One region of the Brevibacillus sp. FSL K6-6036 genome, then DNA from elsewhere that is predicted to be linked to it. Evidence: a T-box and tRNA genes for the amino acid it is inferred to sense, from the RefSeq annotation. Region 1 holds a T-box; the other holds one or more tRNA genes.
The links. A T-box is a leader RNA that pairs with one kind of tRNA and senses whether it is charged. The one in region 1 lies ahead of serS (serine--tRNA ligase), so its partner is inferred to be a tRNA-Ser.
Positions count from the first base shown of each region.

Region 2: it encodes a tRNA-Ser, which carries the amino acid that the T-box ahead of serS (serine--tRNA ligase) is inferred to sense. The anticodon was not compared.

Region 1 is NZ_CP150173.1:27,931-31,202, forward strand. Features, by position in the region: gene pdxS (pyridoxal 5'-phosphate synthase lyase subunit PdxS) at 1-285, shown strand, start outside; gene pdxT (pyridoxal 5'-phosphate synthase glutaminase subunit PdxT) at 294-872, shown strand; T-box leader at 988-1,213, shown strand; gene serS (serine--tRNA ligase) at 1,276-2,556, shown strand; gene NST37_RS00130 (hypothetical protein) at 2,787-2,942, shown strand; gene aceB (malate synthase A) at 3,005-3,272, shown strand, end outside.
Region 2 is NZ_CP150173.1:1,949,846-1,953,117, forward strand. Features, by position in the region: gene NST37_RS09740 (aldehyde dehydrogenase family protein) at 36-1,454, shown strand; tRNA gene NST37_RS09745 (tRNA-Ser) at 1,611-1,699, shown strand; gene NST37_RS09750 (DUF3817 domain-containing protein) at 1,802-2,110, opposite strand; gene NST37_RS09755 (acyl-CoA synthetase) at 2,678-3,272, shown strand, end outside.

The sequences.
Region 1 (3,272 bases):
AAAAACGGCAAGCTGCCAGTGGTCAACTTCGCAGCCGGCGGTGTAGCGACCCCTTCCGATGCGGCTCTGATGATGCAGCTCGGCGCTGATGGCGTATTCGTAGGTTCCGGTATTTTCAAATCGGAAAATCCGGAGAAATTTGCTCGCGCGATCGTAGAAGCAACCACACACTACACTGACTATGAACTGATTGCCCGCGTCTCCAAAGGACTGGGTACAGCTATGCCGGGTCTGGAAATCTCCAAGCTGCGTGAAGCAGACCGCATGCAAGAGCGCGGATGGTAAGGTGACCGATCATGAAAATTGGCGTTCTTTCCTTGCAGGGAGCTGTCGCTGAGCATATCCGCATGCTGGAGGCAGCAGGTGCGACAGCAGTCGCAGTTAAAAAAGTGGACGAGCTTGAAGATCTGGACGGATTGGTCATTCCCGGCGGAGAGAGCACGACCATCAGCAAGCTGATGCATAAATACGGTTTTATCGAAGCGCTGCGCGAGTTTGGCCAAGCCAGAAAACCGATATTCGGTACATGTGCGGGAGCGATTTTGCTCGCCAAACGCATAAACGGCCAAGACGACTGCCATCTCGGATTGATGGATATCAAGGTGGAGCGCAATGCCTTTGGCCGCCAAAAGGAAAGCTTTGAGGTCGAGCTTCCGGTCGCAGGAGTAGCGGCGGATTATCCAGCCGTTTTCATCCGGGCGCCGTATATCATGGAAGTAGGCGAAGCCGGTCAGGTACTTGCCAAGTATGAAGAAAAGATCGTGGCTGCTCGGCAAGGACATTATTTGGCGGCAGCATTCCATCCGGAGTTGACGGAGGATGCACGGCTGCATCAATACTTCGTCGACATGGTGAAGGAATACCGTGGCTGATTGTCCGTAAAAGATGCATGTCCAAAACCGGTACCGATAATGGTGCCGGTTTTTTTCACGATCTTTACACAGGTATAGAACCTGTAGTACAGTTAACAATAGAAGATAACAAACAAGGAACGCGATGAAGAGACTAGTACTTTGCAAGCGCTTGGCCCAGAGAGTCGGTGGCAGGTGAAAACCGACCCAGTCTGCAAGGGAATCCATCTCTGAGTGGCAAAGGATCAACTTTGCCCGGCACCGCCCCGTTACGGCGGATTCAAGCGGGTATATGCCGGGAAACGGAAGCAGGCATATATCAACAAGGGTGGCAACGCGGGTTACCAACACTCGTCCCTTACCATAGGGGACGGGTGTTTTTTCATTGCGTGCAAGAAGAATCAACGATGTTGGAGGGGTATCTATGTTAGACGTAAAAGTGTTGCGCAACGATTTAGACGGAGTAAGACGCCGTTTGGCGGATCGCAATGAGGATATTTCTGCACTGGATCAGTTTGCCGAGGTGGATGAAAAGCGCCGCCAGTTGATCCAGGAAGCGGAAGGCTTGAAGAACAAACGAAATACTGTATCCGAACAGGTAGCGGTATTGAAGCGCAACAAAGAGAACGCTGACCATCTGATCGCAGAGATGAAGGAAGTAAGCGACCGAATCAAGGTGCTGGACGAAGAACTGCGCCAGCTCGATGAACAGCTTGAGCAAATTCTGCTGAGCTTGCCCAACCTTCCTCATGAGAGCGTTCCGGTAGGCACGTCGGAGGATGACAACGTCGTTGCCTGGACGTGGGGCGAGCCAAGAAAGTTTTCTTTTGAGCCCAAACCGCACTGGGAGCTTGGTCAAGAACTGGGCATCATCGACTTCGAAACAGCGGCAAAGGTGACCGGCAGCCGATTTGTTTTCTACAAAGGACTGGGTGCCCGTCTGGAGCGCGCGCTGATGAACTTTATGCTCGATCTGCATACGACGGAGCACGGCTATGAAGAGCTTCTGCCGCCGTATATCGTGAACCGGACAAGCATGACGGGAACAGGTCAATTGCCAAAATTCGAGGAAGACGCATTTAAGCTGGAAGGACCAGATTACTTCCTGATCCCGACAGCAGAGGTGCCGGTAACCAACATGCACCGCGACGAGATCATGGATGGTGCAGAGCTGCCTCGCTACTATGCGGCATACAGCGCTTGTTTCCGTTCGGAAGCGGGATCGGCAGGCCGCGATACGCGCGGACTGATTCGCCAGCATCAATTCAACAAGGTCGAGATGGTGAAGTTCGTCAAGCCGGAAGATTCCTATGAGGAACTGGAAAAGCTGGTGAAAAATGCGGAGAAGATCCTGCAGCTGCTCGGTCTGCCTTACCGTGTCATGAGCATGTGCACCGGCGACCTCGGGTTTACAGCGGCGAAAAAGTACGACCTGGAAGTGTGGATTCCGAGCTACAATACGTACCGGGAGATCTCGTCCTGTTCCAACTTTGAGGATTTCCAGGCGCGTCGGGCCAACATTCGTTTCCGCCGCGACAGCAAATCGAAGCCGGAGTTCGTGCACACATTGAATGGATCGGGACTGGCGATTGGCCGGACAGTTGCCGCGCTGATGGAGAACTATCAGCAGGAGGACGGCACCATCCTGATTCCGGAAGTGCTTCGTCCATATATGGGTGGTCTGGAGAAAATCGCTCCCAAATAATGCAGATCAAAATGATTTCTGGCTATCTAGAAAAGCAGTTTTCTGTTCTAATACAGAAAGCTGCTTTTTTGTCTGCAAAAACAAAGAGTTAAATGAGTGGCGGAATTTTTAGAAAATGTGTTGCACAACAGAAATGACTGTTATATAATAACTTCAAACATTACGAATATTGTATTACTACAGTTGATGGGAGGAGTTAAGGATGAATTGTTATCGTTGTGAAGGAAACGGTGAGCAGAATTGTCCCCAGTGCGGCGGCGCCGGGCGCGATGATCACGGGTCAGCATGCCATCACTGCCATGGTGACGGATGTATCTCCTGCAGTCATTGCAGTGGAAGCGGGCTATTGGATTAAAGCCATTTTTTTTGAACCTACTGTACTATAATACACAAAGATTAATTTACCTGTATTATAACGTTTCCTGCACAAGGAGAGGAGGAGATCATATTGACTGCGATTCAAACCAATCAGTACCCGGCAGATGTTTTGATTACAGGCGAAATGCCGCCGCAGTACGCCGATATACTTACGCCGGAAGCGATCTCGTTTCTGATCAAGCTGGAGAGCGCCTTTGGCGGCAGGAGGAGTGAGCTCTTGGAGCTGCGCAGAAAGAAGCAGGAGTTCATCGACTCAGGGCAGCTTCCTGATTTTTTGCCTGAAACAGCCCATATTCGCAACGGCGATTGGAAAGTGAACGATTTGCCGACCGATCTCC
Region 2 (3,272 bases), 1.9 Mb from region 1:
CTCATAGGAGAGTCGATGAGAGGGAGGCTGGATGGATGAAAAAAGCGTGCTACATTGGCGGGCAGTGGGTGGAGGCCAAAAACTACGCGCCGCTCTACGCTCCCTACAGCGGGGAACAGATAGCGGAAATCGCGCAGGCGGACGCCGAACTGGTAGAAAAGGCTATTTCCGCAGCTCAGGAGGCTTCGGTGGTAATGCGGCGCATGCCTGCTTATCAGCGTGCGGCTATTCTGGAGAAAATTTCATTCATCATGGACGAACGGCTGGAGGAGGCTGCCAAAATCATTGCGCTGGAGGCAGGCAAGCCGATCAAAACCGCTCGCGGCGAAGTGATCCGTACAATACAGACTTACAAATTCGCTGCGGAGGAAGCAAAAAGGATTCACGGCGAAACACTGCCGCTGGATGCCGCCATCGGAGGAGAAGGGCGCCTTGCATACACCGTGCGTGAGCCTTTGGGCGTGATTGGCGCGATCACTCCTTTCAATTTCCCGATGAATCTGGTCGCCCATAAAGTTGGTCCGGCATTGGCTGCAGGGAACACCGTCGTGCTCAAGCCGGCATCCCAGACGCCTCTCTCCGCATATTTTCTGGCGGAGGTTGCCGAGCAGGCCGGAGTGCCAGCGGGAGCACTAAATGTTGTGACCGGCAGCGGAGCAACAGTAGGCGATCTCCTCGTGACAGACCCGAGGGTGAAAGCACTGACCTTTACCGGCAGCCCGGCTGTCGGCATCGACATCCGCAATCGGGCCGGACTCAAGCGGGTTACGTTGGAGCTGGGCTCCAATTCTGCCGTCATCATCGATAAAGGGGTAAATCTCGACGAGGTCATCCCGCGCTGTATTTTTGGCGCATTTGCGTACTCCGGACAGGTATGCATCTCCGTACAGCGGATTTATGTGGTCAGGGATGAATACGAGACATTCGTGGAGCGCTTTGTGGCGGAGACCAAAAAGCTGGTCGGCGGCGACTCTCTGTCCGAGGAAGCAGACTACTCCGCGATGATTTCTCCGAAGGAAACGGATCGGGCCTTGGCCTGGATCGAGGAAGCCAGGGAGAGAGGCGCCAGGGTAGAATGCGGAGGAAAAGCAGATGGACGGGTGCTGCAGCCTACCGTATTGACAGGAGTTCCGGCAGACGCCAAACTGTCTTGCCAGGAGGTATTCGGACCGGTCGTCCTGATCAATCCGGTGGACTCTGTAGAGGAGGCGATTGAGTTCGTAAACGATTCTCGTTTCGGCCTTCAAGCCGGACTCTACACGCAAAACCTGTCACTCGCATTGAAAGCGGCAGATGAGCTGCATGTTGGCGGCGTCATGATTAACGATATCCCGACCTTCCGCGTCGACCATATGCCTTACGGCGGTGTCAAGGAAAGCGGCATGGGCCGGGAAGGAATCAAATACGCGATCGAAGAGCTAACGGAGTTAAAGCTGGTTGTCGTGAAGCGATAGGTTTCAGGAAGAGAAAGCTGCTGTCAAAGGCAATTGACAGCTGTTTTGAGGCCGGTACAGGAAACGAGCTTCCCCGTTTGGAGGAAGCTCGTTTTTGTAAAAAACGGTTGCTTTCAGTGGAATGAGTATGTTATAGTATAACTTGTTCAACCATGCGGAGGGATACCGAAGTGGTCATAACGGGGCGGTCTTGAAAACCGTTAGGCGGCAACGTCACGGGGGTTCGAATCCCTCTCCCTCCGCCATAAGAAAGCACTGCGAACAGGTCTTGCACCTGTTTTTTCTTTTTTTCAGATACCCCATCTATTCAAAAACGCTTGACGGGAGAAGGTCGTCAAGCGTTTCCTTTATGATCGCTTCATGGAAGCTTCTTCTTTTTTCAATTGTGCATCGAGAACAAAATTTCCAAACGGGATCAAAGACGCGACAAACGCGCCGAGCGCCCGCAGGATCGACCACCGGTTTGCGAAAAAGACATGGGCGAGTGCCAGCATGAACAATACGAAAAACACGCCATGCAAGGAACCGGCAATCGTCACAGCTTTTGGCATCTCCAGAAAATATTTCAGTGGCATGGCAATTCCAAGCAGGACGAGGTACGAAATTCCTTCGATGAGGCCGATAAAACGAAGACGGCCAAGGGGCGTTTTTAGCAAGGGGAACACCTCCAGTGAGTAAAGAACCAGTCTCCACTTATTCTATCGAGTTAAAGGGCATGTATCAATGGAACATAGGCAATTTTGAAATTTTTGCGATACATTTATGGCAAAAACCAAAACTTTCTTCCGTAGCCATCGACTTCATATCGCATGGTATGTACCCTTTGATATATTCTGTAGGTAAGCACTCAGACTAAACTTCTTGGGGGCTGCGGCGACTTACTAATGCAGATCGGGTCGCCGCATTTTTTTTGATTGGAGTAGGCAGGTTAACGGACCGGATTGAAACCATGCAAATATGGAAAGCGGGAGTTGTCGCGCTCGGGCAAAAAGAATTTGTCCAAGGTGCGGCTTGTTTCCGTTTACTAATATATCCCGGTTGAGTATATACTCGAATATATACTATACTATAGATACAACCTCATAACCTTGAGTTCTTCTCCCTGACTGATTTCGAGTCAGGGGTTTTTTACATTGCATGGATATATCGGGAAAGAATAATGATTCTATTTTTCTGAATATTCGTTGTATAATAGAGGCAGGAAAAATGACGGAGGGATGTCCATGAAAGAAATTCAGCGGGCGAGAAGGAATACGCTGGGAGATATTTTGCGCAGAAGCCGAGGCAGATTTCCGCAGAAGATTGCATTGCGCTTTGGGAACGAGGCGCTTACATACGAACAACTGGACATCCTGGCCAATCAGGCAGCGCATATGATTTTGGCGTCTGGACTGCAAAAGGGAGACAGGGCAGCTGTGCTCTCCCGCAATTCAATGGATTTTGTCATTCTCAACTTTGCCCTCGCCAGGGCGGGAGTGATTATGGTCCCGATCAATTACATGCTGAACGCTGACGACGTGGCCTTTATTCTGGGACATGCCGATGTGAAAGCGATCTTTGCCTCCCAGGAATTCCATCCAGTCGCCGACGAGGCGATTCGCCGATCAGGCTGTTCTCCGGTCCTGAGATGCTCGATCTCCGAAAAAACAGAGCAGGCAAATGACTGGGGCCATTTCCGTACGCAGCTCGCCCAATCGAGTACAGAGGAGCCGGAGCTGGAACTGGAGGATGACGATGTTGTGCATATTCTCTACACCAGCGGGACGGAATCCAGGCCAAAAGGAGTCATGCTGACGCATAAGAGTGTGCTGACAGAAT